2 regions of the Anaerosinus sp. genome follow, and region 2 is predicted to be linked to the other one. Evidence: riboswitches for the same ligand, from Rfam matches in the RefSeq annotation. Region 2 holds a riboswitch; the other holds the start of a gene.
What was found. A riboswitch is a leader RNA that binds a small molecule or an ion and turns the genes downstream of it on or off. The one in region 2 is predicted to bind cobalamin.

Region 1 (15,998 bases), on a different contig from region 2:
CACAATTACACTAATTATAGAACCACAAAGAAAAAATAAGGAATAAAGCAGTCTGAGTTTATCGGTAGTAATTATGTAAGATTGCATAAAAATCCCTCACGAATATATTTTTTATAGTATATGATCTCTGTGTTAAGAGAGATACTTAAATGTTCGTAATATAAATTATATTTATTTTTTATAAGATATATTAACAAAATGAAATATAGTGTAAAATAATGAAAAGAGTAAAATTTTGTAGTGTTATATCACATTGAAAGAGCTCCGTTAAACTAAAAAAATAATAAAAGCATTATCAGCTTAATTTTATTTAATAAATATGAATAAACGAAATAGAGGGATGATTATGTTAGTTTATGTCATTGGTGGAGTTCTACCTTGTTCGCCAGTATACATCTCCTGTTACCAATCGCCACTATGTAACTAAAGGAAAATTGATTGATTGGAATGGAATAGACGCACATATTGAATATATTTCTGATGAAACTGAACGTATCAATAATCAGAAAAATATTTTAGAGCTGAATAAAAAACTTATGATTAGTGAAAATTTATTGCAAGCTGTGATTTCACATTCTGGATTATTTTTTTTGGAGTATGATGTACAGAAAAACTGTGCAATGCTGGATGAAAAATCTCAAAAGGAACTTAATCTACCACGATTCGTCGAAAATTATGTAGAAACATTAATTAGAAAGAACATTATCCTTTCTGAATTTATTGAACCTTTTAGAAAATTACATCATGATCTAAAATGTGGAGTTAGAGAAGCAGAGCAAACGATTAGAGTATTACTGCCTAAGTTATCACGAACCAGCTGGGTGAAAATTTGTTATACAAATATTTTTGATGAAAAAGGAACCCCGATTAAAGAAATCGGAACGGGGCAAAATCATGATAGGTATAAAGAACTGGAAGAGCAATTTTTAATTTCAGCCAAACAAATGGGGATTACCACGTGGATATATAATATTGAAAAAAGGCAAATTCATTTAAATAATAACTTGCAGGACAATTATGGATTAAAATCTATTATTAATAATGTCCCAGACAGCATGATTGCAAGAAAAATTATTCACCCAGATGATATAGAGACTTATCGTAGAATGCATGAAGATATATTTAATGGGGAAAAAATATAGAAGTAATTCTTCGGATTTTCTCAAAAAATAAACAAGAATATCGTAGGGAAAAGATCAGTTATACCGTAGTTTATGATTATTTGAACAATCTGATTCGAGCGATTGGCAGTGGGATTGATATTACCGAAGAATTTATTGATCAGACTAGATATAAAGAGCAGATTAATGTAATTTCTACTTTTGAATTAAATTCTATCGGCAGTTTTCGTTTTAATTTAACAAAAAATTGGTGATATAGTCCTTATCCTAGCGTTTTAAAGCTGCAGGAAGCCGGAACTGTAGATGGATTTTTTGAATACGGTTATTCGCAACATGCAAATGCAGATGATTTAATAGAATTTCGTAAAATTTTTAATCGTAAAAGTTTAATTGCACATTTTCATAAAGGGGAGGACCGTTTATCTTTTGAGCATAGGTATTATATGGAGGATGGTTCGATTGAATGGATTAAAAGTTATATTAATATGACAAAAAAACCCTATACGAATGATGTGGAAGCGATAATTTATGCAATCAATATCAATGATCAAAAAATTATCGAGGCATTAACGGATACGGTGATAAAAAATAATTATGATTTTATCATGTTAATTGATGCTGTGAAGGGGACAACGCGAACTTATGGGATAGAAAAAGATAGGCCGTTTTTTAGCGAATATGATGATGTGAATAGAGTTAGTAGGGCGTTTTTGAGTAGATGTTATGTAGGCGATGATTTTGAAGAGTTTATTAGAAAAACAAGTATTGCTGGATTGGTGAAAAGTTTAGCGATGAAATCACGTGATAGTTTATTTTATTCTTTAAAATCTTCTGAAGGGCAGTTATATCATAAATGTTTTACTTATTCTTATTTAGAAGCAGGAAGTCAGCTTATTTGTTGTGTGATTCGCGATATTACGGATGTATATGAAGAAGAAAAAAGAAAGAATATAGAAATGAAAAATGCGCTTGATCTTGCCAATAAAGCGAATAAGGCCAAGAGTATTTTTCTTTCCTAAAATGAGTCATGAAATTAGAACACCGATGAATGCGATTTTTGGTATGACTAAGTTGGCTTTAGATGAAGTTGAGGATTCTTTAGCAGTGAGATATTTGAATAAAATTTATTCAGCTGGTGAATATTTGCTCCGGCTAATTAATGATATTTTAGATATATCCAGAATTGAACAAAATAAAATAGAATTTATATCAGAAGTTGTTGAGGTCGATAAATTCTTTGATAATATTGTTTCAATTATAAAACCTCTGGCAGAGGAAAAGCAGATAAATTTTAAATTTATAAAAAATGAGAGTCGGTATCCATATCTTAAATTTGATAAAATACGCGGGCAGCAAGTCTTTGTAAATTTAATCTCTAATGCGATAAAATTTACTCGTACAGGTGGAAATGTTGAAGTTTATATTGAATTTTTAGAAGAAAATGATAAGGTTGCCAAGACAAAGCTGGTGGTCAAGGATAATGGGATTGGCATGAGTGAAGAGTCTAGTTGAAGTATCGGGTGGTCGTATTAGTGTTGAAAGTAAGCTTGGCGTTGGTACTACTTTTACTGTTTATAAGAATTTTGAAGTGGTCAGATATATAGAAGCAGGAGAAAAGGCGGTAACAGATAAGTTAAACTTTAATGGCAGACGAGTATTGGTTGTGGAAGACAATGAAATTAATATGGAAATCGCTCTTGCTATCCTTGTGAAAAAAGAGCTTTTGGTTGAAACCGCAAAAAATGGACAAGAGGCTTTGAGAATGTTTGAAAAATCCCCACTTTGGTATTATGATTCTATTTTAATGGATATCAAAATGCCAATTATGGATGGATTAACAGCAGCGAGGAGTATTCGTTTATTAAATCGAGAAGATGCGGCCGCTGTGCCAATTATTGCGATGACAGCAAATGTTTTTGATTCTGATATTGAAGAATCAAAACAGGCGGGGATGAATGATCATATAGCAAAGCCGATTAATACCGATTTACTATATGAGGTTTTGGGAAAGGTTCTAGGAAAAACTAGATTTGACTAATCTGCTTTTTTAAGATAAAGTAATTCTATTATCAGAGAATTTTTGTCTATTGGAGGTAATCGTTATGCAGTTATGGTGCACAGAAAATCAAACTGAATATCTTGGCTTAACAACAAGGGTAAAAGAAACTCTTTTTACTGGAAAATCTGAGTTTCAGGATGTTGCAGTAGTAGATTCATATCAATTTGGCAGAATGCTTGTTTTAGATGGAGTTTTCCAAACGAGTATTGCAGAAGAATTTGTTTATCATGAGATGATTGCGCATGTTCCGCTTTATATGCATCCGAATCCTAAACGTGTTTTGGTCATTGGCGGTGGTGATGGTGGAGCTGTACGTGAAGTTGTACGCCACGATAGTGTAGAAAAAGTTGAAATGGTGGAAATTGATGGTATGGTAGTTGAAGCTGCTAAGAAGTATTTACCGGAAATTAGCGTGGCAATGCGTGAAAACCATCCTAAGCTAGAGTTGAAAATTGGTGATGGAATTGCTCATATGGCGGCTGCAGAAAATGCGTATGATGTAATTATTGTAGACTGTTCTGATCCAATTGGTCCAGGAGAAGGCCTATTCACAAAAGAATTTTATAAGAATGTACATAAAGCACTCAAAGAGGATGGTTTATTTGTTCAGCAGACAGAATCGCCTTTTTATCATCAAGAATTAATTAAAAAAATTGCGAAAGATGTAAAAGACATTTTCCCGATTCATGATATGTATTTAGCATATATTCCAATTTATCCAGGTGGAATGCATTGTTTTACTATTGGTTCTAAAAAGTATAAACCAATGGATGTAGATTTAACAAATCGTCAAAAGTTAGAAACTCGTTATTACACAGCAGCAATACAAAAAGCATGTTTCGCATTGCCTCAATTCGTACAAGAGTTAATTAAATAATGATAAATTGGCTGTCTTAATATAAAAATTTAAGGCAGCCATAAATTTATCCTTATAATATAATTAAATTGAGTTACTACTAAAATATTCCGTAATAAAAATCAGAATTTATCTGACTGTATCTTTAAAAATTTAAAGATATAATATAAATGGAAAATTTTATTTATAATTATATAGGGGATGAGAAGAGATGCAGAGAAGCAAGATAATGAGACGTATGGTGATTGCAGGTCTAACAGCTGCCGTGATTGGGTTAGGTGGAAGTTTTGTCAGTCAACAGCAAGCTTATGCAAAAGCAAGTTTTGATGTATTTGATTTTGAGCCACATCGTGGTGGCCGTGATGCACGTCCAGAGAATACGTTATACTCTTATGCATATGCAATGGAAATGGGAGCTACATCAATTGAATGTGATATGCAATTGACAAAAGATAATCGTATTGTGATGAGTCATAATCCAATTTTAAATCACAAGATCACAAGGGATAAAAATGGAAATTATGTAGAAGATGGAAAATACGATATTCGATTAATGACATTAGATGAACTTAGAAAATTTGATGTGGGCGTTATGGATCCTAATTGTGGAGAGTACTATGAAGGGCATGGGAAGACTCAGATAACAGTATCAGGTGCACAGATACCGACGTTAGATGAATTGTTTGAATTAATTCAGGAATATGGAGATAAAAAAGTTATTGTCAATGCAGAAACAAAATCTTATCCTGACCCATTATCTGGGGATGCTTATAAAAATAGTGTAGATCCTGTTCGGTTTGTAAAAGCATTTAATGATGTTGTTAAAAAATATGGTATGGAAGATCGCGTTTTATTACAGTCGTTTGACTGGAGAACTTTAATTGAAATGAAAAAAATAAATCCAAATATTTCCTTGGTGGCTTTATGGCAGGAACAGCCTTCTTGGGGGCCTGATGCAGTATCATTAAGAGCATACCAGAAAGGAAAATCCCCTTGGCTTGGTGGATTGGATATTGATGATTATCAAGGCAATCCAATTTTAGCGGCAAAAGCGATTGGGGTGGATATTGTATCACCTTATTATCCGGAAATTTCCAAGCAAGATGTCGATTTGGCACATGAGCTTGGAATGAAAGTAGTTCCTTGGACAGTAAACAGTGTAACTGATATCAATATGATGATTGATATGGGTGTGGACGGTATGATTTCAGATAAGCCTTGGGTTTTACGCAGTGTGTTAGAAAAACGCGGAATTAAATTGCATGAGCCAACGATAAATCCTAAGAGTAAATATCATACGGGTGTAGATTATATAGACGTAAAAACGAAAAAAATGGCTGGCGGTGGGGATTCCGCAGAATAAACAATAAATAACGCTTTAGACAGGTTCGGGAGAACCTGTCTATTTATATATCAAATTGATTTTTAGGAAGAATTTAATTTGATATATAAATAGATAATTTTTCATTTCACACTTTGGGGAAATTTTTGCATGTTAGATATAGTTTTGATAAAATTAATAAAATATAGAGGGGAGGTAAATCATATTGATTTATGCTTTAAAAAATATAGCCGCTTTTTTATTACCACCAGGTATTTTTATTCTTCTTTTCTTTTTCGTAAGTATTTTAATTTGGCGAACGAATCGGTTTTGGTCAAAAATTTTGATGGGAATTACATTAGTTTTTTATATTTTTTCTACTTCCTATGTTAGTTCTTATTTAATTCATTCTTTAGAAAGTCAATATACGGTTCCAGAAACGATTCATGGGGATGTTATCATTATGCTGGGTGGAGGTGCTACAGTGGAAACGCCGGATATTGATGGAGAGGGCAACTTATCTGGTAGTGCAGCAAATCGTTTATTGATGGCAGCGAGGTTACAACATCAACTAGAGATTCCGATTATTGTGTCTGGTGGAAAGGTTTTTTCTGATTCAGGCAGAGAGGCTTTAGTTGCAAAGAGAATGCTAATGGGGATTGGTGTTGAAGAAGAAAAAATCATCATTGAGGACAATAGTTTAAATACACGGCAGAATGCACAATTGGTACATGAAATTATGAGGCAAAATGGATATGAAAAAGCAATCTTAGTTACATCTGCATTTCATATGGAGCGCTCTATGATGAATTTTAAGAAAGAAGGCATTGATGTTTTGCCTGTTCCAGCGGATTACTTAGTAAGTGGTAAAAATGACTTTTATTTAAATAAAATAGTTCCATCAAGTTCCGCTCTACAAGCTTCCTGTATATTTTTTCATGAATGGTTAGGTATATTAGGTGGAAAAATAATGAAATGAAAAAAATCCATATGTATGTAAGTGAATGCATACATATGGATTTCCTTTTACTTATTGATGAGTTTTGCAATATTTTTCAAGTTGATAGAAACGGTACCATTTTGATTATTGACAAATTCAACGTAGTCTTGATTTTCAAAGTATTCAACAGGAATAATTAACTCAATACCTGTGTCAGTTTTAATTCTATGCGTTTTTGTTTTTTTGATAGCAAATTCACGATCAAGATTCACTTGAGGGCTGATTCCGGCAGTTTGAATCTCTTTAATGTATTCCTCTTGCAACATAGGGGAAGAGGCAAAGACTTGCCTACCTAACGCTTCGGGATTTACAGATTCAGAGTATTCAATATTATCTACAATGTAATTTTTAGCTTTTACTATGGCATCGACGCTATTTTGCCCATGATCTTCAGCTATTTTTTTGGCAATTGTCTGCATGGCTTTTAATGAGTCTTTACTTGATAGTTGAAAGTTACATTGCAAGATATAGTCAGAAAGAAGAAATGCAGCATCACCATCGATAGAGTATTTTTTATCTGTAAATTTAATTTCTAATGTTTCAGCATTAATAAATGCACATTCATCAATTTTTTGTGATAACATGGGCATAATCGCGTAATGGTTGATAATATCATTTTTAACACCACCATCATCTTGCATGACTTGATGAACAAAGCCCATACGATTATTACATTTTAATAAAGCGATATAACGGACAGTATCCACATCAATATCACAAATTAACAAATCGGCAGATTCAGGATTTTCGACCCGTTGAATCATCGTATAAGCATGATTGGCGAGTGTTTTAGAAAAATCAACAAAAGGAATTTCCTCATTTAAATAACTGATAAGGGAAGCTTTAAATGGACTGGTTTCATAAAAATTACCTGTTTTAAGATTAGTGTCGGTAAATGATTTTTCTAAGTGTTTTAGCAAGAATGTTTCTACACTATTTTCTATGGCTAATTCTTTATCAGAAAAAACAGTTACACCTGAGTTGAAATCAAATATATGTAATATAGAATGATTAATAATAATCATCGAAATACCTCTTTCTTTATGTAAAGTAAAAGTTTTGACTGGAAATAAGCGAAGTGCAAGTATTATTTCCAGTCAGAAACGTTTGGAATGCTATTTTAAATTTTCAGGATTGAGTCCTTGAAGTTCTGGTATGGTGAAGAGTCCATCTTTTCTGATTAATACATCATCAAAATAGATTTCACCACCGCCATATTCAGAAGTTTGAATACAAACTAAATCCCAATGAATGGAGGAGGAGTTTCCATTATTCGCTTCTTTATAAGCCATACCTGGGGTAAAATGAAAACTTCCGGAAATTTTTTCATCAAATAAAGTATCTTTCATCGGCTTTGTGATATATGGGTTTACACCAAGTGCGAATTCACCGATAAAACGAGATCCGTCATCAGTATCAAATACCTTATTGATTTGCTCTGTATGATTTGCTGTTGCATTTACAATTTTTCCGTTTTTGAATTCTAAAGAAATATTTTCGTAAGATACCCCCTGATAAACGGCAGGTGTATTATAGGATAGTTTTCCGTTTACAGAAGTCTTAACTGGTGCGGTATAAACTTCACCATCGGGAATATTGCGGAGACCGCAACATTTTACTGCGGGAATATCTTTGATCGAAAAAGTCAAATCGGTATTAGGACCCACGATTTTTACTTTGTCTGTATGATTCATTAGCTGAATAAGTGGTGTCATTGATTCAGCCATTCTTGCATAATCGAGGTTACATACGTTGAAATAGAAATCTTCAAACTGTTCACTGCTCATATTAGCAAGCTGTGCCATTGCACCATTAGGATAGCGCATAACGCACCATTTCGTATGAGGAACACGGATATTACTGTGGACTGGATTCTGCCAATACTGCTGATATAAACTCATTTTTTCACTTGGTACATCGGAGAGTTCACTGACATTTTGACTTGCGCGTATACCGAGATAGGCATTCATGTCACGCATACGTATAGATTCATAAGAGGCAATAAAGTCGAGTTGCTCTCTGCTTGCACCTAGCAATAGTTCTCTTTGTAAGACATTGCTTTTGACGGTTAGGAAAGGAAGTGCACCTACTTTGTATACTTCTTTAATCAATGCTTTTGCAAGTGGATGTGCGTCGTCGAATACTTCAATGAGGATTTTTTCACCTTTTTGCAATCTTGTTGAGTAGTGAATTAATTGATGAGCCAATTTTTCTATTCTTGGATCCATGAAATAAAGACTCCTTTAGATGTTATTTAGCGTTTAAAGCTAGTATTAGATAGAATTCGGAAAAAAATTTATAAAACCTGCAAAAAAAATAAAAAAAGTACTTGCATTATTTAAAACAATCCGCTATAATAATAAATGTTCCTTCCTTGATAGCTCAGTTGGTAGAGCAATCGGCTGTTAACCGATCGGTCGTAGGTTCGAGTCCTACTCAAGGAGCCATGGCGCGTTGGTCAAGTGGTTAAGACACCGCCCTTTCACGGCGGCTTCACGGGTTCGAATCCCGTACGCGTCACCAATTTTATATGGGCGATTAGCTCAGCTGGGAGAGCGCCTGCCTTACAAGCAGGATGTCAGCAGTTCGATCCTGTTATCGCCCACCATACTAAGAAATATTACCCTCATCTTTGATGAGGGTTTTGTTTTTATATAGTTTAGAAATTAAAGAAGGTGAAACAAAGTGACCGTTTTAAAACGATATTGTTTGTTTATATGTGGAATTTTCTTTATGGCATTAGGCATTGCTTTAATTATTCAAAGTTTCTTGGGAACATCGCCGATTTCAAGTGTACCTTATATCTTAAGCTTTCGTTATCCGATTACTTTAGGTGGTTTTACATTCATTGTTAATATGCTTTTTATTATAGGGCAAATATTTATTTTACGACGGCAGTTTCAGTACATTCAATTTTTGCAGATTCCAATGACGCTAATTTTTAGTTGTTTTATAGATCTGGCGATGCTTTTATTTTCTCTGATACAGCCAGAAAATTACTTATTTAAATTATTATTATTGTTTATTGGCTGCGCTTTGTTGGGATTAGGAGTCACGTTGCAGGTAATTGGCAATGTAGTTATGATGTCAGGCGAAGGCTTAGTAAATGCGATTGCAATGCAGTGGAAGTTTAATTTTGGTTATACAAAAATCGCTTTTGATGTTTCACTTGTAATTATAGCGCTTACGTTATCTTTGATTTACTTTGGCGAAATTCATGGGATTCGGGAAGGTACGGTGATTTCCGCTTTTTTGGTAGGTAGCATGGTAAGAGTTTATTTACCGAGGCTTAGTTATCCTGATGAACATGGCAATTTAATTTTTTGTTTGCCATTTTTCAAAAAAAGATTAAATGTAAAATAAATTCTAAATTGCATAGAATAAAAGCAAGCCTTTTGTTTTTTCTACTTACGGTATATAATAATTACATTGTAAAAGACGGAAAGAGGGATAAATACATGGATAGAAATTCGCAATGTTGGTGTGGAAGTGGGAAAAAATACAAAAAATGTCACTTGGAATTTGATGAAAAGATAATGAGTATAAAACTGGATTTTTATAAAGGTCAAATTCGCCCACCTCATACAATTATAAAGACACCAACCGATATTGAAGGAATAAAAAAAAGTGCGGTCATTAATGATGCAGCATTAGATTTAGTTGCAGAGCATATGAAAGTTGGCGTTGATACAGAGATGCTAAATCAATTGGCTCATGAATATATTGTTTCACAAGGTGGCATTCCGGCTTGCTTAAATTACGAAGGATATCCAAAGAGTATTTGTGTTTCAATTAATGATGTTGTATGTCACGGAATTCCATCTAAAGATACAATTTTAAAAGATGGTGATATTGTCAACGTGGATATCACAACGATTTACAATGGATATTATGCGGATGCATCAAGAATGTTTATGATTGGCAATGTAAGTGAAGAGGCTGAAAAATTGGTTCGTGTAGCACGTGAATGTATGATAAAAGGAATTGAAGCTATTCGTCCATGGGGATTTTTGGGAGATATTGGTGCAGCTGTACAATTACATGCGCATGCGCATGGTTATTCAGTAGTAACGGATTTAGGAGGACATGGGATTGGAAAGAAATTCCATGAAGAACCATTTGTACCTCATGTTGGTGAAGCTGGAACAGGAATGCTTCTTGTACCAGGTATGGTATTAACGGTTGAACCAATGATTAATACAGGAAAATATGCTGTTTATATAGATAAAAATGATGATTGGACTGTTTATACAAAAGATCACTCGCTATCTGCACAGTGGGAACACACCGTTTTAATTACTGATGATGGTGTAGAAATTTTAGCAAAATAAATCATTTTAAAAATTATTGAAATATCTTTAAAAATTGTGTTGACAATCTATTTGTTTATATATATAATATTACAAGTAAAGCACGTGACTCTGTAGCTCAGTTGGATTAGAGTATTTGACTACGAATCAAAGGGTCGCAGGTTCGAGTCCTGCCAGGGTCACCATTTATTTATAAAGAAGTTGACATAAAGTTATTGCTTTGTTATAATAAATGACGGTTTACAGCAGTTTTTATGGTGGCTATGGTGAAGCGGTTAACACGCCGGATTGTGGCTCCGGTATTCGTGGGTTCGAGACCCACTAGTCACCCCATAAAATACTGGGGCATAGCCAAGTTGGTAAGGCACGGGACTTTGACTCCCGCATGCGTTGGTTCGAGTCCAGCTGCCCCAGCCATTTTGATCCACTAGCTCAGTCGGTAGAGCACCTGACTTTTAATCAGGGTGTCCCGCGTTCGAGTCGCGGGTGGATCACCATTTATGAGATAGAAGTCCTTTAACACATAGGTTAGAGGGCTTTTTTGCTATTTTATTATCATAAAGGAATTTGAAATGGAAAAGAAAAAAGGAATTTTAATTACAAGTTTTGGATCTGCAAATTTAAACGCACATTCATTATTGAATGATTTTGTTAAACAAGTAGAATTGAATTTTTCAGATGCAGTTGTCAAAAACGCTTTTACTTCAGTATTTATTTCTAAAAAGCTTAACGACAAAGGAATTACTGTTAAAAGTGTTCAGGAATGTTTAGAAGACTTTGCACAAGCAGGTATTTTAGATGTTGTTATACAGCCAACAAATTTGGCGACAGGAAAAGAGTATGAAGAGAAAATTGTTAAAGTTGCAGAAAAAATGAGGCGGATTTTTAACAGTTTAAAAATTGGAAAACCATTAATGTATGTTGGAACTGCGAGCGAAAATGAAGTGAATTATACTTTATTAGCCCTTGCACTACAAAAGCAGTTTAAGAATTTCGATGATTGTGAATTTGTTTTCATGGGGCATGGTGTAAAAAATCGGTGCTTACAAGAATATAAATTATTGCAATCAACATTTAATAAAATGAAGCTTCCTGTATTTATTGGGTTAATGGAGGAATGTTTTAGTCTTGAGCATATAGTAGAGTGTTTGGCGGTAAAGTCTAAAGGCAGGAGAATTATCCTCATGCCTTTATTATTTATTGCAGGTGGACATGTAGAACAGGAATTGCTGACTGATGATAAAAGTTCATGGAAAAATAGATTAAAACAGGCGGGGTATGAGGTGGAAGTTTATCCGCATGGAATTTGTGAAAATAGAGAGGTACAAGAGATTTACATAGGGAAAATTAAGAAATTGTTATAGTCTTTATTGACAGTGGTATTCATTAATGGTATTATTGGACACGAATCGATTCAATTGTAAAATTAAATAAAAGAAACAGGTGTCCGCAAGGACTTAATAGGGAAGTTGGTTGAATGCCAACGCGGTCCCGCCACTGTAATAGGGAGCAAACTCAAAAATGTCACTGGAAATAATTCTGGGAAGGCTGAGTGAGCGATGAACTAGAGCCAGGAGAACTGCCTGTTTAACATCACCGTTATACCTACGAGCGATAGGGAGGGGGATTCGTCAGTCTTATATTTATTACTGAATATGATGAACCTTTTCTATGCGAAGTAGAAAAGGTTTTTATTTTTCTAAAGATGAAAATATGGGAGGATTTTATGAAAACTTTATTATGTGGAGTAATGGCAGTTGTTTTTTCTGTTTCAGCGGTATTTATGACGGGAGCTTCTGTTGCACAGGCAAATAGTAAAAAAGCTTTAGTTGTTGTAAGTTTTGGTACTACTTTTGAGGAAGCTAGACAAAATGATATTGAGGGGATTGAAAATGCATTAAAGAAGGCTTTCCCTGATCGTGAGTTTAGAAGAGCGTTTACATCTAAAATAGTAATGAAACGTATGTTAGAAAACCAAGGAATTAAAGTAAATGATTTAGAAACAACATTAAAAGAATTAAAAGCAGAAGGATATGAAGATATTTTAATTCAGCCAACGCATTTGATTCATGGAGAAGAATACGAAGGAAAAGTTTTAGGAACAGTTAGCAAATTTGAAAAGGAGTTTGCTAAAGTTTCCGTGGGAAAACCTTTGATGACTGACGAAAAAGATTATGCAATTGTGGCTGCTGCTTTAGCAACACAATTCCCAGCTTTAGAAAAAGATGAAGCTGTCATTTTCATGGGGCATGGATCGCCGCGTGATAATAATAAGTCATTTGGCAACACTTATAAAACATTACAAGCTGCATTTGATGCTGAAAAAATGTCTGTTTTAATTGGTGTTGTTGAAGAAGTTGACCATCCAAATTTTGAAGACATGTATGCGATGTTTAAAGAACGTGGATATAAATCTGCAGTATTTATGCCATTGATGGTAGTGTCTGGTGATCATGCCAATAATGATATGGCTGGTGATGAAGAAGATTCTTGGAAATCTATGATTGAAAAGGATGGTTATAAAACTAAAGTTCAATTTGGTGGAATTGGACGTAACGTGGCAATTCAAGCAATTTATGTAGAACATGCTCTTGAAGCTTTGAAATAATAAAATATTAAAATATATGAAAAGATATGCATTAAGGGTGCATATCTTTTCATATATTTAATCTAGTTAAAGACTTTAGTTATGAGACGAACTGTCGATAAAGTTCACTTATAAAAAATTTTTTCAAGTGTTAAATCCTTGGGATTTGTAAGATATTTAATAATTTCTACTAAAACGACAAGGAAAATCCACTTTTATATAGTATTTCTACTTATAGGGTATTTTTTGATACGTTTAATATGTATACAAAATACGAAGAAAGGTGGGGTTTTTATGAATGGAGAGCCAGTAACAACAAATCCCTTTTTAATCATGTTAATTAACATGACCATTGTATTCGGCGTTTTATGGTTGCTTGGATGTATGATTAAGTTTATTCATTTTATTGATCCGACGAAGAAAAAAAACACGGAAAAAATTATTCCGACTGCACCTATGCAGCCAGCGACTGTTGTTGTTTCTGAAGATGATTTACCAGATAAATTACAGGAAAAAGAGTTGGTTGCAGTTATTACCACAGCAATTATGGCGTATGGGTATCGCGACGTGAGAATTACCTCGATAAAAGAGATACACGATTAACTTTATTGAAGTAAAAAGAATTATTTACAGGAGGTATAAATAAATGGAAGCATTTAGTATTGCGTTGCAGTCAGTTTGGGCGAATAGTGGATATGCCGGGTTTAGTATAGGCAATGGCATCATGATTTTAGTTGGTATTCTTTTATTGTATTTAGCGTTTGGCAAAAAATTTGAGCCATTATTATTAGGTCCAATTGCATTTGGCTGTCTTTTAGCAAATATACCCAAGACTGGTTTTGATGTTGAGCCTGGTGTCATGCAGGCGATTTCTTACGGAATTCAATATGAAATCTTTCCACCGTTGATTTTCTTAGGTGTAGGTGCAATGACAGATTTTGGGCCGCTCCTTGCAAATCCCAAAATGTTATTACTAGGTGCAGCAGCACAATTTGGTGTTTTTGCGGCTTTAGCAAGTGCAATGTTCTTTGGGTTTACTGTACAAGAAGCATCTGCGATTGGGATTATTGGTGGGGCAGATGGTCCTACAGCAATTTATATGACAATTAAATTAGCGCCTCATCTGTTAGGTGCAATTGCTGTCGCCGCATATTCATATATGTCGTTAGTTCCACTCATTCAGCCGCCAATTATGAAACTTTTAACAACAGAAAAAGAACGTGCGGTACAAATGGGACAATTACGTGAAGTAACTAAATTTGAACGTATTGCATTTCCTGTAGTATCTACGATTGTAATTAGTTTATTATTACCACCAATTACTTCATTGATTGGTATGCTTATGCTTGGAAATTTATTTAGAGAATCTGGAGTAACAGACAGATTGTCAGATACAGCGCAGAATTCTTTAATTAATATTGTAACAATTTTCTTAGCGACAGGAACTGGACTTACGATGTCAGCAGAAAATTTCTTACATATACAAACAATAAAAATTATCGGGTTAGGTTTATTTGCTTTTGCAGTTGGTACAGCATCTGGAGTTCTTTTAGGTAAAGTTATGTACTGGACAAGTGGAGGAAAAATTAATCCATTAGTTGGTGCAGCGGGCGTTTCAGCTGTTCCAATGGCAGCGCGAGTATGTCAAGTTGTTGGTCAAAAGGCGAATCCATCCAATTATTTGTTAATGCATGCAATGGGGCCTAATGTTGCTGGTGTAATCGGAACTGCTGTTGCAGCAGGAACTATGTTGGCTATGTTCAAATAATGTGGTATGCTATAATAGCATATTTGGTTAGGTAAGTTAGGAGGATAACGAATGTCAGGAATTTTTTATGGTATCGGCGTTGGGCCTGGGGATCCAGAATTATTAACGGTGAAGGCAATCAATGCGATTAAAGAAGTCGATATCATTATTGCACCAAAAACTGAAAAAAAAGAGGATAGTGTAGCACTTTCTATTGCTAGGCCATATCTTCGTGATGATGTAGAAATTGTAAAACAAGTTTTCCCAATGGTAGTCAACTTTGAGAAATCACCTGAAGCGTGGGAAAATAACAAAAATGAAATTTTAGCATTACTAAAAGCCGGTAAAAAGGTTGCTTTTTTAACTTTAGGTGACCCAATGTTTTATAGTACATATATTTATGTTTTTAGATTGTTAGAAAACGAAGGGTATCCAATTGAAACAATTCCAGGAATACCAGCTTTTTGCGCGATAGGGAGTAAACTTGGTTATCCTCTAGTTGAAGGTAATGATATTTTAACGATTATTCCAGCAACAGCAGAAGAAGCTAAAGTAAAACAGGCAATTGCTGTATCTGATAATGTAGTTTTGATGAAAGTATATAAGAATTTCTCTGAAATCGTAGATTGTTTAACAGAGAATCAGTTAACGGATAAAGCGGTTATGATTAGTCGTTGTGGATTGCCGGAAGAAGAAATTATTCATGATTTAGAAAAAGCGAAAGATAAAAAAGTTAATTACTTATCGACTATTTTATCTCGTCGTAGATAGTTTTCTCAGCTTCATCTGGAATTATGTTCCACGTGAAGCTGAGTTTATTTTAAGGTAAAAGAAGAGGAAAAGATTTATATGAGAAAGTTTAAATATAGAAGTCTCTTTATTCTTGCCATTGTGATTGCTTTATCGATTATAGCTGGATGTGGCAATCAAAAACAGCAGATGGATACTGCTGATTCAGCGGAGAATAAAATAACGGTTATTGATGATTTAAATCGAA
Region 2 (15,998 bases):
AATTGCATCTGCCGATCTTCTTACTGTGTCAGAAAAATCTAACGTTGTAGTAATAGATTTGTTCTTTTTATCAATGTGCTCCTTATATGGCATTTCACCTATTTGATTCATTACGGTTTTACAAACACTAATAAATTGTTTTTTATCTGCTTCATTTTTAAATACGTCCTTATCCTCTGATAATGAACTTTCAATGAATTCACCAATTGGGGAAAAATCGAAAATATATTCGGCATCTAACGAATCTTCCGTTTCATATTGAATCGTTACTGATTTAATTAGAGCCAGTTGCATCTCCATAAGCTCTTTTTCCGATGACGTTCCTTTAAAATTTTTAAATTTTTGTTTGTACCATTTTTTATTGTCTAACGTATACACTTCCAGATCATTTCCCTTTTGTTGAGCATACTGCATCACCTGAACTTCATTTGCTGTTTGACCAAGCATTTGAAATGTCATTTTATTCGTAACTTTATATACAATTGGTTCCGAGCTCTTTCCAATAACATTCATATCAAAATTCAGATTTCCCATTGGAGTCTCTGCATTAATTAAAATATGCGCGGTTAAATTTTCAGCATAAAAATCCTTATGTAAATCCATTAGGTATTGCTTCTCATCCATATTATTTGGTTGCTGCGCCGCAAAAACTTCCCGTTCAGTTGAAAAATTAAGCAATAACCCAAGAACAATAAAAATTCCAAAAATTATTTTTTTCATCTACGATCTCTCCCTATTAATTATATAAACGTCACCTTACTCCATTCCAGCATAACACCTATTTAATCCCAATTCAATCCTTTCTTTAAAAACAACAGCATAACCGGTAATTTTTATGCTAAATTGCAAAAAAATTTCCCCCGTAGTATGCTAGATACTAGTTGATTCTGAACTCAACGATTGCTTTATATTTGAAATGTAAGGAGATGTTCTTTTGTTTAAAAATTTTTTTGAGCTTGCTTCCCATCCAACGAGTATTTTCGCCTTGTTAGGCATTGCCATATTACTTTTTGCTCTTTTTCGCGTAAAAAAGATACAATTAACGCCAAAATTAATTACCCATATGGGCCTTATGATTTCTCTCGCCTTTATTTTACATCAAATCCGAATTTATCATATGCCTCAGGGAGGCAGTATCACGCTTGGCTCGATGGTGCCACTTTTATTTCTCTCATTTTGCTATGGGCCGGGAATTGGATTCCTCACCGGATTCCTTTATGGCGTAATTAACCTTCTCTTTAATCCTTATATTCTACATCCTGTACAGGTATTATTTGACTATCCGCTTCCTTATATGGCGATTGGTCTAGCAGGATATTTCCCTACTCGCATTTTTCTTGGTACTACTATTGCTGTGCTGGGGCGTTTTATTTGTCATTTCATCTCTGGTATTGTCTTTTTTGCCTCTTATGCACCAGAAGGAACTTCGCCCTACCTTTACGCTTTTCTTTTTAATGCCAGCTATCTATTGCCAGAGCTTATGATTACTTTATTTTTGTTTAAACTGCTTCCTCTAAAAAATTTAATGAAGCAAGTAAAATAAAATATCTATTTCATGCAACCCGGCCGCTTACTTTTAGTCTTCTTCTATTGGAAGTATCACTGACTTACTAGCAAGTTGTTTTTCTTGTCTTTTAACACGACGTTCCAATTTTTTAAAATCTTCAGAAGGAGGTAGATTTTCTGGCTGAATGCCGCGTTCACCTAACATTTGACGTACTGATCGATTATTTTGCACATGTTCTACTGTAATTGCTCTTTCTCCTTGCATATCTTCTTCTTCAACTCGATAATTTGTCATTTCTGTCGCTAAATTTTTCGCGGCAATCGTCAATGTCGGCAAAAAATCTGCCAAAGGGCAATTTTCTTTCATTCCCAATTTAGCCTTCATATCCGCAGTATTATAACCACCAAAAAGTGCCGTATCCCCTTTAGATCGAATACGTCCAAACCCTTTATCATCAACACCACGTTCATAAATATTTTGTGAAAGACGTTTTTCCGATTCTTTTAGCCGCCCTCTTGCTTCTGCCCGTTCAATATATTGTATGCGTTCTTCAATTAATTCTTGTTTTCGTGTCTGAGTTAAAAAATAACTTTGTGCAAAAGCAATTTCTGGTTTTGCGGGATCACCATTTTGTGCAATTAAATAACATGCATATCGCGTCAACATGTAATCTTTTATTGGTCTTTTCGCATTACTACCCAAAGGAACCATTTTCGTGACGTCACGAAAATGGTTTTCAACAATTATATCTGTATTTTCACAAGATTCCACAGCACGTTTAATTGCTGTCTCAAAATTTTCCCATCTCGCATACCCTAATAGTTTCATTAAATCACGGGCATACCAAAATTCAACTTCATCTGCTTCTTCAAGCTGAATCGTCATATCAAACTGCTGCTTTAATACAAACACTTTATTTTTATCCATCACGTTTCCCTCCCCTTTTTATGAGTCAATGATCTTCTAGCCTCGTATTATCAACCCTTTATTAATTTATGGAGTCATTTTCCACTTCACAAAATTCATCTAATTTCGCAAAAATATCATATAAGCAGTCAAAATCTACTAACGTATAATTACGGGTGAAACACTTTCTTGCTTCAAAATTTTTAGATTTTATCCGCTCACCATACTCCTCCCAATAATCAAGTAACTTCTCTTTGCTTAAATAAGCTGTAATATCATCAAGACTAAGCTCAGGTTTCCCTTCATTATTTTGGAAACTATCCCAGAGTAAACAATCTAAAAAATTTGCATAATTATTCTCATTTTTTTCAGGGTTAAAACAAATCTCAAAAAGATATTTATTAAATTCAAGATTTATTCCCTTTTTATCTTCATTGCCCTCCATATCATAATATCCACAGCCACTGCCAATCCCTTGAGAACTAGATGAATTCCCCAATTGTCGAACAATAAAGTTTTTCATGTTAGCTTTAACTTTTAAAATCACTTCGTTTAATATCTCACTATCATTTTCTTGAGCAAAATATGTTGATATGAAATCTTTATTGTGCAATTTATCAACTTCAACAAAAAAGTTTTTTCTCTTATCAAGAAATTCAGATTTAAAAATCTGAAACACAACTTGTGAAATTTCGCGCATTTCTTGAATTGCTATCTTTTGAATATCCTCTTTTTGTTGCTTTTCACCACTTGCTAACTTTTTATAATTTGCTAATGTATGTATTAAATCAGGTTCTCCCTGCAAATAACAACACCATCTAAACTTCAACAAATCATGTAACCCCAGTATTTCTCTCTTGCCCAGAGTCATTAATATGCCTTTCCCCTCATGGATGTCTTTCCCCAATATCCATGCTTCAACATCCTCCCAACAGTTTTTACTACAATTAATCTCTTTAGTTAAGTACTCCACAAGATAATTAGGTAGATAATTTCGTAAATCTACCATATTATTTCCACTGACTAATGAATATTTATCTATATTTTCAAGCACGTAAGTACTAATTTCTCGCCACTTTATTGGCTTAAAATTACTCCAACTAGTATGTTTTAAATTTTCCCAAAAATTGAAAATGACAGATTCGTTATGTAAAAAGTCTGTGCCATTAAAAATATCATTCAATGATTTTCCTTGGGAAAAGTCTGTTTTTATCTTATTATAAAATGCATTTTGTTTTGTTTTCTCTGGGTAAACCATTTTAGTAATAAGTTTTAAATATCTTTCTAAATTTCCCTCTTCCCGTGGAGGAGTTGATTTATTAAAACACGCATACGAATCCCTTTTTTCACTTAAAATATCTTGATCAGATTTTCCTACGATATCCTCTCTATTAAAAATTTTATTCAAAAGAAACTTTTGGTTATCATTAACACTAGCTAAATATTTTTCATATTGTTCGGAATGAACATATTTCATCCCTTTCTCCGCCTGCTTTGAATTAATAATCACAGAAAAAAATCCTTTTCTTCCGCTAGTTTCACTATTATAGATCTTTCTAAACGCGCTAGGATAGTTAATATAAATAAGTAACAAGTGAATAAGATCCTCATTATTGATATCACAATTTTCAAAATCAGTTTTATCTATCCCCAGTAGTATAATTGTATTGACAAGCATCTTAATCTTTCTGGAATCGCTAACGAATGGTAAATACGCATGGAATTCATTCGATCCAAAAATTTCTTTTAGCCCGATTATCGCATTTTTTACAAATTGAGAACTTTCTCTTTCTTTCTCCGGAAAATATGCTTCTGGTCTTTCTGTAAAATTTTGCACTAATAATTTATTATCTAAATAAAGATTCATTTTAACATTTATGAATTTTTCTAAAAACTCAATAATTTTATCTGGGTCTGAATTCATTTTGTCTAATGCAATAATATTTTCTGTATCATAACACAATATATAAGAAAGATTAGGTAACATAAATGCTTTCTTAGCCATACATAAAACCTCTTTTATTGTAGCAAAGTCCAATCGGTCTAAATCATCAATGATAACAATAATCTTTTTGTCAAAATCCGCTAAAAACCCTTCAAGTTGAGAAAAAGCATCTTCAATAGATTCACTTGACTGCGGAAGTCCTAAACCTAAACCAAAAAATGAAAATGAAAATTTAGACTCTTTTATAAAACGTGCGTATCTTGAAATTAAGAATTCAAGCTCCGGAGCAAATGTTTTCTTATTAATTTCTCTAATTAATCCCTCCATAAACCTTTCTAATAAATTTTCTTTATTTTTATACTGCAAAGGATTAAACGAATACACAATCATCTTCTTCTCATGATTTTTCCACCAATACGTTTTGCATAAGTTAACAAATGTTGTTTTTCCCGTTCCCCATGGAGCATCAATACCAAAAACCAAACTATCCGATGCTCCAAAATTATAAACTCGCTCAGCAAACCTATTCGCTTCATCTGCCATTTCAAACTTATCATCCGCTATTTTCTGAACTTCCCGATCACTGATAAAAGCTGATTTCATTGCATCTTTGTTATCATAATAGCGATTTTTTCTTAACTCAAATAATACAAATAACATTACGGGAATTGATAGCAAAGCTACCAATTTTAAATCAGATAACGCATTTATTTTACTAAACAAATTAAAACTTATCTCATTAAAGGAATAGCCGAAAAAAACACCTAAAAATAAAATAGCAAATAAATCAAACCGATTATTTATAAAAAGAATATATATTTTCCCCAAAAACAACTTAATGAAAGTTCCCAAAAGGATCATTCCATAAACGAGCATTTCAAGATATTTTTCATTTTCAAATACTCGTTTTTCAATAATTGTAGATATAATAAAAAATTGAGTAATTAACAACCCGATAAAAAATAATTTCGATAACAACAAATAATTTATAGCTACGTTTTGATTTTCTTTCACTATTTTATCACCTCTTAACCATTTTATCATAAATTTGGAATTTTCCCTTTTATTTTTATCAAAATACTACATTATTTCTCAGATAATTCCATTAATTTAGCCAATTACAGTTAAATCCCGCGTGTATTTATCTATTTATCTACGTAAAAATTCCATCAAAACTGACACTTAACATGAATGATAGTCCATATTCTTTATTTAAATTTTGTTTTATCAATATACGACAAAAGGGCTATTGCGCTAACGAAAATTTTTTCGCAGGCAACAGCCCTTATCTTATTTTTTAACGACGGCGATTATATACATTCTCGTCTTCATTTTTTCTGCTTTTAAACTTATCCCAAAGTGTTTTTCCTAACAAAATTACGCCACCAAAAATAAGTACATTGAGCATCAAGCCCATAATATCTGACATAAAACCATTCATGCCAAACATGCTTCCTAATATGCTGCCGAGCATCATACCACCGGCGAATATCCCTATATTACGCATCATTCCACCAAATGGTGAAGCTGATTTCGTTGCAGCGCTATTTACTGCACTGCTTTGCGCTTTCGAGTTTGCCGCAGGTGCTTTATCACTATAACTGTTTGCTGGCGCTGATTCTTTATAGCCATCCTTTTGTGGCTGAGTTTTATTCACTGGTGCTTTTTGCGTAGTTTTTGGTGCAGACATTTTTATTTTACTCCCACCAATCGCTGCATAACTCACTGTATAAACACTAAAAAAACATAACAACAAAATAGCAAATACTCTACAAAATTTCATCTTATTCCTCCTGATGCGCTTTAATATCTTCTGGAAATGCATAAATTTCTGATAATGTTGGTAATTCACCTGACAAATAACGATCAATATCGTGAACATCAATATAAAAAGAACAGTTCACTTCCAAGTATCCTTGTTCTTTTCCTCCACTCACATTACGAATCGCCATTAATCGTTCTCTTAGCGCCAACGTTTCCTCTTGGCCCGCAGTCACATCCAAGCGAATCAAAGGAACTCCATATTCCCTAAGTACATCATGCAAAGTCAATCGTTCTGACATCGAATCCTCCATTAAAATAAATTTTGCTACTTTAATTACACTTCGTTCTTCCCTAACTATTTTCCTCTAGAATTTATTTACTAAACATTTATTTCCATAGTGAAAATTTGTCTCTCTTATGCAACCTTTGCTTTTCCTGCCCCAAGCTGATAAAATCGCAAAGTTATTACAATACATCGCTTGGCAAATACGCTTTAATACCATCAATCTCAATCATTATTCCCGCATACGCCGTTATCGGAAACAAAGTAAACATACAAATATCTACTACAACTTTTAGCAAAAAAGATTTTTCATCTATACCCCTCCAAGCATTTTTTATGGATATAGATTACTGCATAAACTGCAAAAATTCTATTTTTCACTAGACATTATGATTATTTATGATATAATATGCAATTGTATTTAACAATCGAATATTTAGGAGCAAGGTGCCCGTTTAGGGCTTAATAGGGAAATCGGTGCAATACCGATGCGGTCCCGCCACTGTAATAGGGAGCAAATCCATATGATGTCACTGAAGCGCAGCTTTGGGAAGGCTTGGATAAGCGATGAACTAGAGCCAGGAGAACTGCCTGCTTAACAATTACCGTTGACCTACGAGCGATAGGGAGGGAATTTTTAGGGCAGTATTTTTGCTGTTTAAAAATATAACTTCTTCTGTGGCTTTACGCAGAAGGAGTTTTTTATTCATTAGCATCTATTCTTTCGCTGTTTTGCCCTCTTAATATTTCGTTATTTTCTACGGTAAGAGGCAAAATTAACAACATAAGGAGATTTCCAAATGAGAAAGAAAAACATAGCGATTATGATTTTAACAGCACTTGCATTATCTACGACAGTACAAGCTGCACCAACAGAGGAATTGGATGAATATGCATTAGATACTGTGATTGTTACAGCAACACGAACAAGCGAAAGCATAAAAAATGTTCCGGCAAATGTTACTGTAATTACTGCCAAAGATTTAGAAAAGAAACAAATTTTTAGCGTACGCGAGGCACTGCAAAACGAAGTTGGTTTTTATTTATCACCAACGGCGGAAACGAAAAACGGCTTATCACTACGTGGATTTAGCGGTCAAGATATTCTTGTTTTATATGACGGTCAACAAATTAATTCCGCTTTTGACGGTAGTATCGCCTGGGATTCCATTCCGCTAAATAAAATCGAACGCATCGAAATCGTTAGAGGTGCTGGATCATCACTCTATGGTGGTCATGCTGTTGCCGGTGTTATCAATATTATTCCCAAAGAATCCACCGGAGAAACGAACGTTGATATGAACGTATCTTTTGGCAGTAACAATACATGGAATCGCGGCATAAGCATAGATGGTGCAGTCAATGACGATCTTTCTTTTAACATCGGTTATCAAAAGCGCTCTACGCAAGGATATCGCGGTTATTATAAAACGGTCTCTGGAAAGACTACTGGTTCTTCCTCTGCAACCGCTGACCTTCCAATGTTAGGAAGCGGACAATATGTGATTGGCGGTCGCGGCGAAAAATCGAAAATCAGTGAAGATTATTTTGTCGACTTCACCTACGATATCGACGATAATCGTTCAGTAAAATACTCTTATACCCACAATAATTATAATTACGCTTATAACAATCCTTTTAGCTATATTTACGATAGCGCTGGGAATCAGATATTTAAAGGAACGATCCTTACACAAGATGGTAAATATGTCACCATTAAGCCTTCTGACTACCTTGGTTATATTGGCGAACGCGAACAAGATATACATAAAATAAACTACCGTGATGATGAAAATCAAATTAAAATTGGCATTGGTATGACTGATTTGAAGAAAGAAGGCTATAGCTCTGCCGATTCATCCGCCACCTCTACTGATTGGGATGGAAAAGGTAGTTTGGCAAGTTATCCAAGCAAAAATTATAATTTTGATTTCCAAAAAACATGGGAATTCGATAAGCATAATGTGATTGCTGGCTTCGCTTGGATGAAAGAAAAAATGACTTATACCTCTTACAGCTTGACCAATTGGAACGATTGGAATTCTATTTCTTCGCTTTCCAGCATCAATAGTGGCTCGACCCATACCTTTGCTCTTTTCGCCCAAGATCAATACACTTTGTCTGAGCAGTGGAAAGTATATACGGGCGTGCGTTTTGATCAATATAAAAAAGAAGGGGGCTACTCTTATCTTGCTTCAGGCAATAGCAGGCAGGATTTCCCTAGTAAATCATTTAGTGAAGTAAGTCCAAAAATTGCTTTTGAATACACGGCTGACGATAGAACCACTTATTTCACAAGCTATGGACATTCCTTCAACCCACCAAGCATTTACAAACTATATCGCCGTGCCGGCACTTCAATGTCAAGCGTACAAGCAAACCCAGATTTAGAGCCAGAAACTTCAAATACATTTGAACTTGGCATGAAACGAGACTTAGACGATAATACTTCCTTGGGAGTTACACTCTTCCATGTAAAAACTAAAGATAAAATTGCCTTAGCTACAAAAAATGGTGTCAAGGCTTATTATAATCTTGATAACGCCACAGCTAAAGGTGTTGAACTTGAATTAAAACACAAACTAAATGACAATTGGTCTTCTTATTTTAATTACACTTACGAACGCGGCGAAAACGAATCAAACGACCAAACCACCCGCAATTGGGATATTCCAAGACATTTATTACATGCGGGAGTAGATTATACCTACGGTAAAGCGAATTGGGGACTTGACGCGCAATATGTCAGTGAAAGACAAAGCCCCGATGCTGATACAGGGGAATATGGTTCAGAAGATGCCTTCTTCCTAATGAATACTTATCTAAACTACAAAGCAACAGATCAAATCAACTTACAGTTTGGAATTCAAAATTTATTAGACCGTAAATTCTATGCAAGCGAAGCAACAAGCGGAAGAACCTATACGTTGAGCGTCAACTATTCCTTCTAAATATAAAAGCATAGTGATGTTTAAAATGAAAAGGTTTATCGGCTATCTAATTGGACTCGTTCTTTTTTATGCTCCGTTTGCACTTTATCAAAAATTTATATTTTATCTATTGGGTAAAAAAAATTATGCAGATATTCATGATTTTTGTTTGCGTATTCCCCTTGAACATATTTGGCGCGGTCGAATTTTTGACCAGTTTACAATAGAAACAATTACAATGTTTTTATTCATCTCTTCCGCATTTCTCCTTGGGCCATTTTTTTGCGGTCGTCTATGTATTGCAGGTGCGCTAGGCGAATATTTAAGCCATCTTATCCCTCATAAATTTCAAATCAATTGGACGCGCTATATTGATCCAGTACCAGTCCGGTATGGAATATTCATTGGTTTTCTATTATCCCCATTTATTGGTGGGTATTTAGCTTGTGCATATTGTAATTATCGCTTAATAGAGGCAGGTATTTTTTACGTCTTTATGGGGGAAAGAACCGTTTTATCCTCTTCTGTTCTTTTCACTGCTGTTCTCTGGCTCGGTTTGTTTGGCTTATTTACCAGAGGAGGACGTGGCTTCTGTAATTTTATTTGTCCTGTCGGCGCAGCACAAAATCTCATTCATTGGCTCGGCTCTAAATTTCCTTTTGTATTGCGTCTTAAAATTAACCATTCACATTGCATTCAATGCGGTAAATGCATAGATCAATGTCCAATGGGCGCACTCCAGGTACAAAAAAATATGCTCCATCACCATGCGCATCATTGTATTACCTGTAAACAATGTATAGAAAGTTGCCCTGTAAAGGCAATTTCCTATACTACAGAAAAAAAGAGTCTTAAACATCAGGAAGTGAATTTATGCAACAAAAAATAAGTAAGTATGCCATCACACCAATCTTTGCGAGTCTCACTATTTTTTCAGGCAGTTGCACTGGAACTTGCGGGAGTTGCACTGGTGCCTGTATCAGTGGGATTGTGCTGGCAGGCACAATCTGTGGAAACTATTGTTTGGAGCGCAATAAACATTCGAATGAGAATTCTAATGCATTTGGAGAGCGTTTAAAATGAGCTACAAAAAGCAAGCCTTTATTTTTCTTTGCAGCATACTCATTGCAATTTGTGCTGGCTACTATGCAACAAGTCAGCGCGCTGAAACGTTTCACTTCAAAGTAATCATGCCTAAGCATTCACAAACAGAAACAATAAACCTGGCAACATTAGGATTTCCTAAAAAGGTATTGCAAGGTGGGCAAATCCGTATAATTAGCGATAGACAATCCTTTCAAAATAATAGCGCTGCCCCATTACATTTAAAAATTACCATGACAGGGTTGCCCGCCGATTTAAAAATCTATACCAAGAGCGAAGGTTGGCAACGCTTTGATTCCCCTTTAGAAATCATCATTGAACCTAACCAAAGAATACTGCTCGGGATCGAAACAAATCTTTCGCGAAAGAATTCTTTCCTGCCATTCATCGGCAATATTGATTTAACGATAGAGGAATTGAATCAACAAAAACGTCTTCATATTCACAAGTTTGAACTTGTAAACTTATAAAACTGCGCACAGAATGAACTGTTTCATCCTGTGCGCAGTTTTTCTTTAATCCTCTATTAATAATTCCGATATTGCCATAACTGATAAAAAAGGTGCTTGCGCGTAAGCAACTCTGTAAAATTGCCATGTTCAACAATCCGTCCATCTGCCAAGACGAAAATTTCGTCCATTTTTTCTAATCCGGCAAATTGATGTGTAATTAGAATTAAGGATTGTTCTTTGGTGTTGCTTAGCACCGTATCCATAAAAACCTCTGCGGTTTTGGCATCCAGATTGACCGTCGGCTCATCTAGTAAAAGAATCGGAGCTGGCTTTAGCAGTGCTCTAGCTAAGATTAAGCGTTGCCTTTCGCCGCCCGATAGCTTCTGCCCATTTTGCCCCACGATAAAATCCAGTCCCTCCGCTAGGGAGCTTACAAAATCAAATAATCCGACTTTTTTCAGCACTTCAACCATCTCTAGTTCCGTTGCCTCAGGTTTGACGATGAGAAAATTCTCACGCAAAGTCGTATGAAAAATATGCGATTCCTGCGTAACTACACAAAAATATTTACGCACATCTTCCGCTTCCATTTCCCGATACGAAACTGCCCCCAACGTAATTTCACCCTGCTCATACTCCCAAAATTTTAAGAGTAAATTTGCCAAGGTACTTTTCCCCGAACCACTTTCGCCAACAATCGCAATCTTTTTCCCTGCAGGAATCATGACAGATAGATTTTTTAGCACCGGTACTTCCTGCTGATACTGAAAAGATACCTCTTTTACCACTAAATCAAGCGATTTTGTAGGTAAATGCTTTTCTATCGGCGATTTTGGTTCATGCGCTGCATCCGCAACAGAAAAAATTGATTTTGCCGCCGCCAATGTAGACGCTCCGTATTGCCAAACAGCCGGCAACGGAACTGCCGCTTCAAAACTACTTTGCACCGTGAGTAAAAGGACAACGAGCCAAACACCACTTAACTCACCCTCAGCAACGCTATAACAAAACACTAAAAGTACGAAGAAGTATGCGAAATTTACGACTGTCGTAGCAATCGCATGATTTAAAGCCGTAATTTTTGCCTCCTTAACTTGTAACTTCGCCAAGTGATTTTGCATTTCTTCAAGATTGATCAAATAAGACTCTACTTTGTTCGCAATCGTAAGTTCTGCAATTCCTTCAATTCCATCTAAAAGTAGACTTTTTTGCCGAGCTTCCACAGGAGATAACGATTGCATATGCAAACGCTTATACTGTCGAACACACATCGGCACTACCAAGCCAATCAGCAAAAAGGCAAGAGCAAAAATAAAAAATGCCGGCGGTGCAAAGTAAAGTAGGATTCCACCTACTGCAATCAAAACTAAAAATGCTGTAATTAGAGGGGAAATAACTCTTAAATAAAAGTCCTGTAACCGTTCAATAGAGGTAGTAAGCAAATGAAACAATGCACCAGTTTGCCATATCTGCAATTTTGCCGGTGCCTGTACTTCTAATCTTTGATAACACCAAACCCGAAGCTGTGTAATGATGCGAAAAGTTGCATCGTGTGCAAAACACCGTTCTGCATACCGAAGCACTGCTCGTAAAATTCCAAAAAAACGCACGCCAACAATCGCTAAAGATAATTCATAAATAAATGGATGTAAGGCTGCTGTTGCAATCAAATAGCCCGCACATGCCATAAGCATCGCTGAGCTCATCACTGTAGCCCAAGCAAAAAATAGCGATAAAGCAATATGCCATCGTACAGGATAAATAAGGCGTAATAATCGAAGAAATGTCTTCATGGTAAAGCCCCCTTATAGGCTTGATATAAAGCTGCATATGTACCATTGCGCGCAATAAGCTCCTCATGACTCCCCATTTCACAAATTCTTCCCTGTTCCATAACCACGATTTTATCCGCTTTTTGTGCAAGCTTTAATTTATGGGCGATAAAAAGCAGTGTCCGATTCGTTCCCAGTGCATCAAGTGACTCCTCAAGTTCCATTTCTGTCTTCACATCAATTCCCGCTGTCGGTTCATCAAGAATAACGAGTGGCACATCCTGCAAAAAGGCTCTAGCTAATGCAAGTCGCCGTTTTTGTCCACCACTTAAACTTTGTCCACCATCGCCGATTCTTGTCTCATACTCTTGTGGTAACTGCATAATAAAGTCATGTGCTTTTGCTAGTTTCGCAGCTTGCTTAATCTCTTCTAGCGATGCGCGCTTTGCCAGGGCGATATTTTCGCCAATCGTCGCTTGAAAGATATGTGGATTTTGTCCAACGTAAGCGATATGGCTAAACCAGCTTCGCTTCGTTAAATTCTGTAGATTTCGCCCATTGATAAGGACTTCTCCAGTTTGCGGCGTAATAAAGCCTAAGATTGCCCGAATCAGCGTCGTCTTGCCGGCTCCACTTGTACCCACAATCGCAATTCGCTGATTCGCGGGAATGTCAAGTGAAACGTCATCTAACGCAAATGCAGACTTATTCTCATAAGCAAATTTTACTTGCTGAAACTCTATCGCAACATTTTGCGCACAAAAATTTTGTCCACGCTCTGCCCGCATTACAAAACCCTCGCCAAGTCTTTGATAAATGTGCTGGGCTGCTGTAACCGCCGTAATCGCACTATGAAAAGCACTCCCAAATTGGCGAAGTGGCTGGTAAAACTCTGGCGCAATAAGTAGTAGAAAAAACGCCAGTAAAAAATCTATTTCTCCGGAAAGAAGTCTTAGTCCAACCGTTACCGCAACAAGTGCAACGCTCAAAGTTGCAACCATTTCTAAAACAAGCGCGGATAAAAAAGCCACCCTAAGCACAGACATAGTTGCCGTACGAAAGTTTTCCGAACTTCGCCGTACCAACACTTCTTGATCTTTGCTCCGTCCGAACAATTTTAAAACAGTGAGACCCTTCATTACCTCAAAGAAATGCTGACTGAGATGCGACAACGTTTTCCACTGACGCTGATTCGCTTTTTCTGCCCTTTTACCGATAAGAATCATAAAAATCGGAATAAGCGGTGCAGTTATACAAAATAAAAATAGCGTAGATAAATCAAGTGGTAGAACAACACTGATAATGACAATAGGCGCAATTGCAACTGTAATCAACTGTGGTAAAAATTTGCTAAAGTATTCATCAACTGATTCAACACTTTCTGTCAGTAGATGAAGTAATGCACCATTTTCTTCGCCATTTAAGGTAACTGTGCCCGCTATAAAAATTCTTTGAGAAAGTTCTTTGCGTAAGCGGCTTTTTACCCTCACTGCAATTTTTTTTGCCAGCACATCAATACTCCAAATACATAGTGGCCTTAAACATAGAAAGAGAAGCAGCACCATAAACTGCGGTACTGCTTCTTCTACCGACCGACTCTTCAAAAACACCCCATCTACAATCCACGCGGTAAAATACGCTCCGCCAACAATACAGATAGAATGTAAAAATTGTAGTAAAGCAAGAAAAAATCCTCTTTGGTATTGATCTCTCACTTCTTTTGTCAATCGTACATCTAACATATCAATACTCCAAATTTTTCGCCGTCACACGTTTCCGAAATACCCAATATGTCCAAGCCTGATATACAAGAACAATTGGTACGAAAACTATCGCAGCAATCGTCATAATAGATAGAGTATACTGCGTAGATGCTGCATTGTAAATCGTTAGACTCCAATCAGGATTTAAACTAGACACCATTAAGCGTGGGAATAACCCTACGAAAAAAGCTACCGTCGTACAAATAATCGCCAACGCACCACAAGTAAATCCAAGTCCGTACTTTTTCATCCACGCCAAGCCGTAGCCAATCACAAAGACTACTGCCGCAATCGTCAAGATGCTTCCTGCTGCCATACTGGAAAATAAATCTGTATTTGTATACGTCATCATCATACACGCTACAAATAAAAGAATTGCCAATGCACCACACTTTAAAGCAACATTACGCGAGCGTAAAACAAGATATGCTTCCGTCTTAAGCGTAAGGAACATCGCCCCGTGGAATAAGAAAACGAAGACAAAGGTAAGTCCACCTAAAATTGTATAAGGCGATAATAAATCAAAAAAACTACCTACATAAATCATCTTTTCGTTTATCATAATGCCTTGCAAAAGATTTGTTACTGCTACACCCCATAAAAATGCCGGAACTACACTGCCGAAAAAAATCAACCAATCCCAAGTGTTGCGCCATACAGGGCTTTCATCTTTACTACGGAATTCAAATGCTACACCACGACCAATCAATGCCAATAGCATTAGGAACAATGCCAAGTAAAAGCTGCTAAACATCGTTGCATATACATGTGGAAATGCCGCAAACAATGCACCACCAGCCGTAATCATCCAAACTTCATTTCCATCCCAAACCGGACCAATCGTATTGATAATCATCCGACGCTCAATATCATCTTTCCCTAGGAACGGCAACAACATCCCCACACCATAATCAAACCCTTCAAGGAGAAAAAATCCAGCAAATAAAACCGTAATTAAAATAAACCATACAACGGTTAAATCCATAAGGAGCCGCCCCCTTTCTGATTTTCAGAAATTTTTTCAGGTCCTTTTTTTATAAATTTCATCGTTAAATACGCTGCTGCAACAAATAAAACGGAATAAATTAACGTAAACCCAATTAAGGAAATAGCAACTTCAGTTCCTGTAATATTTTGCGAAATTGCTTGATCTACTTTCTGTAAGCCGACAACCATCCATGGCTGCCTGCCACCCTCCGTAATATACCAACCTGTCGAGTTTGCAATATACGGCAATGGAAGCATACATAACAGCGCTCTTAATACAATCGGATACCGCTCTAATCTTCCAGAGAAAAACAAGAACCCACTTAAAAAGAGAATTCCCAACAAAATCATTCCCGCTGCAATCATGATTCTAAAACTCCAAAACATTCCGGCTACATCAGGAATATAGTTCCCAGCACCATAAGTTTGTTCAGCTTTGGCCTGCAACGCTTTTAACCCCTGCACCTCTCCATCAAAAGAATTATAAACCATGAAAGTCAGCATCCCTGGAATGGCAAGTTGCTGCCTGTTCTCCTGATTCACTTCATCTATTGTTGTATATATCGTAAATGGTGCCGGATTTTC

Region 1: another riboswitch for cobalamin. It lies ahead of ACWZFG_RS04890 (sirohydrochlorin cobaltochelatase); the one in region 2 lies ahead of ACWZFG_RS00250 (TonB-dependent receptor).

Annotation. Positions count from the first base shown of each region.
Region 1 covers NZ_CBDNNH010000010.1:22,347-38,344, reverse strand. The annotation lists gene ACWZFG_RS04990 (hypothetical protein) at 357-1,142, shown strand; gene ACWZFG_RS04985 (hypothetical protein) at 1,223-1,375, shown strand; gene ACWZFG_RS04980 (hypothetical protein) at 1,607-2,140, shown strand; gene ACWZFG_RS04975 (sensor histidine kinase) at 2,142-2,633, shown strand; gene ACWZFG_RS04970 (ATP-binding response regulator) at 2,617-3,159, shown strand; gene speE (polyamine aminopropyltransferase) at 3,224-4,057, shown strand; gene ACWZFG_RS04960 (glycerophosphodiester phosphodiesterase) at 4,248-5,399, shown strand; gene ACWZFG_RS04955 (YdcF family protein) at 5,584-6,336, shown strand; gene ACWZFG_RS04950 (nucleoid-associated protein) at 6,384-7,382, opposite strand; gene ACWZFG_RS04945 (aminopeptidase) at 7,473-8,585, opposite strand; tRNA gene ACWZFG_RS04940 (tRNA-Asn) at 8,729-8,804, shown strand; tRNA gene ACWZFG_RS04935 (tRNA-Glu) at 8,806-8,880, shown strand; tRNA gene ACWZFG_RS04930 (tRNA-Val) at 8,890-8,965, shown strand; gene ACWZFG_RS04925 (YczE/YyaS/YitT family protein) at 9,043-9,720, shown strand; gene map (type I methionyl aminopeptidase) at 9,816-10,688, shown strand; tRNA gene ACWZFG_RS04915 (tRNA-Arg) at 10,775-10,852, shown strand; tRNA gene ACWZFG_RS04910 (tRNA-His) at 10,925-11,000, shown strand; tRNA gene ACWZFG_RS04905 (tRNA-Gln) at 11,009-11,084, shown strand; tRNA gene ACWZFG_RS04900 (tRNA-Lys) at 11,089-11,164, shown strand; gene ACWZFG_RS04895 (sirohydrochlorin cobaltochelatase) at 11,240-12,031, shown strand; cobalamin riboswitch at 12,092-12,268, shown strand; gene ACWZFG_RS04890 (sirohydrochlorin cobaltochelatase) at 12,394-13,275, shown strand; gene ACWZFG_RS04885 (OadG family protein) at 13,549-13,857, shown strand; gene ACWZFG_RS04880 (sodium ion-translocating decarboxylase subunit beta) at 13,901-15,022, shown strand; gene cobI (precorrin-2 C(20)-methyltransferase) at 15,074-15,772, shown strand; gene ACWZFG_RS04870 (ABC transporter substrate-binding protein) at 15,851-15,998, shown strand, end outside.
Region 2 covers NZ_CBDNNH010000001.1:50,151-66,148, reverse strand. The annotation lists gene ACWZFG_RS00280 (hypothetical protein) at 1-720, opposite strand, end outside; gene thiT (energy-coupled thiamine transporter ThiT) at 935-1,543, shown strand; gene dinD (DNA damage-inducible protein D) at 1,577-2,434, opposite strand; gene ACWZFG_RS00265 (KAP family P-loop NTPase fold protein) at 2,496-5,372, opposite strand; gene ACWZFG_RS00260 (hypothetical protein) at 5,656-6,141, opposite strand; gene ACWZFG_RS00255 (hypothetical protein) at 6,143-6,421, opposite strand; cobalamin riboswitch at 6,833-7,014, shown strand; gene ACWZFG_RS00250 (TonB-dependent receptor) at 7,206-9,356, shown strand; gene ACWZFG_RS00245 (4Fe-4S binding protein) at 9,382-10,224, shown strand; gene ACWZFG_RS00240 (hypothetical protein) at 10,415-10,909, shown strand; gene cydC (thiol reductant ABC exporter subunit CydC) at 10,966-12,684, opposite strand; gene cydD (thiol reductant ABC exporter subunit CydD) at 12,681-14,405, opposite strand; gene cydB (cytochrome d ubiquinol oxidase subunit II) at 14,407-15,411, opposite strand; gene ACWZFG_RS00220 (cytochrome ubiquinol oxidase subunit I) at 15,402-15,998, opposite strand, start outside.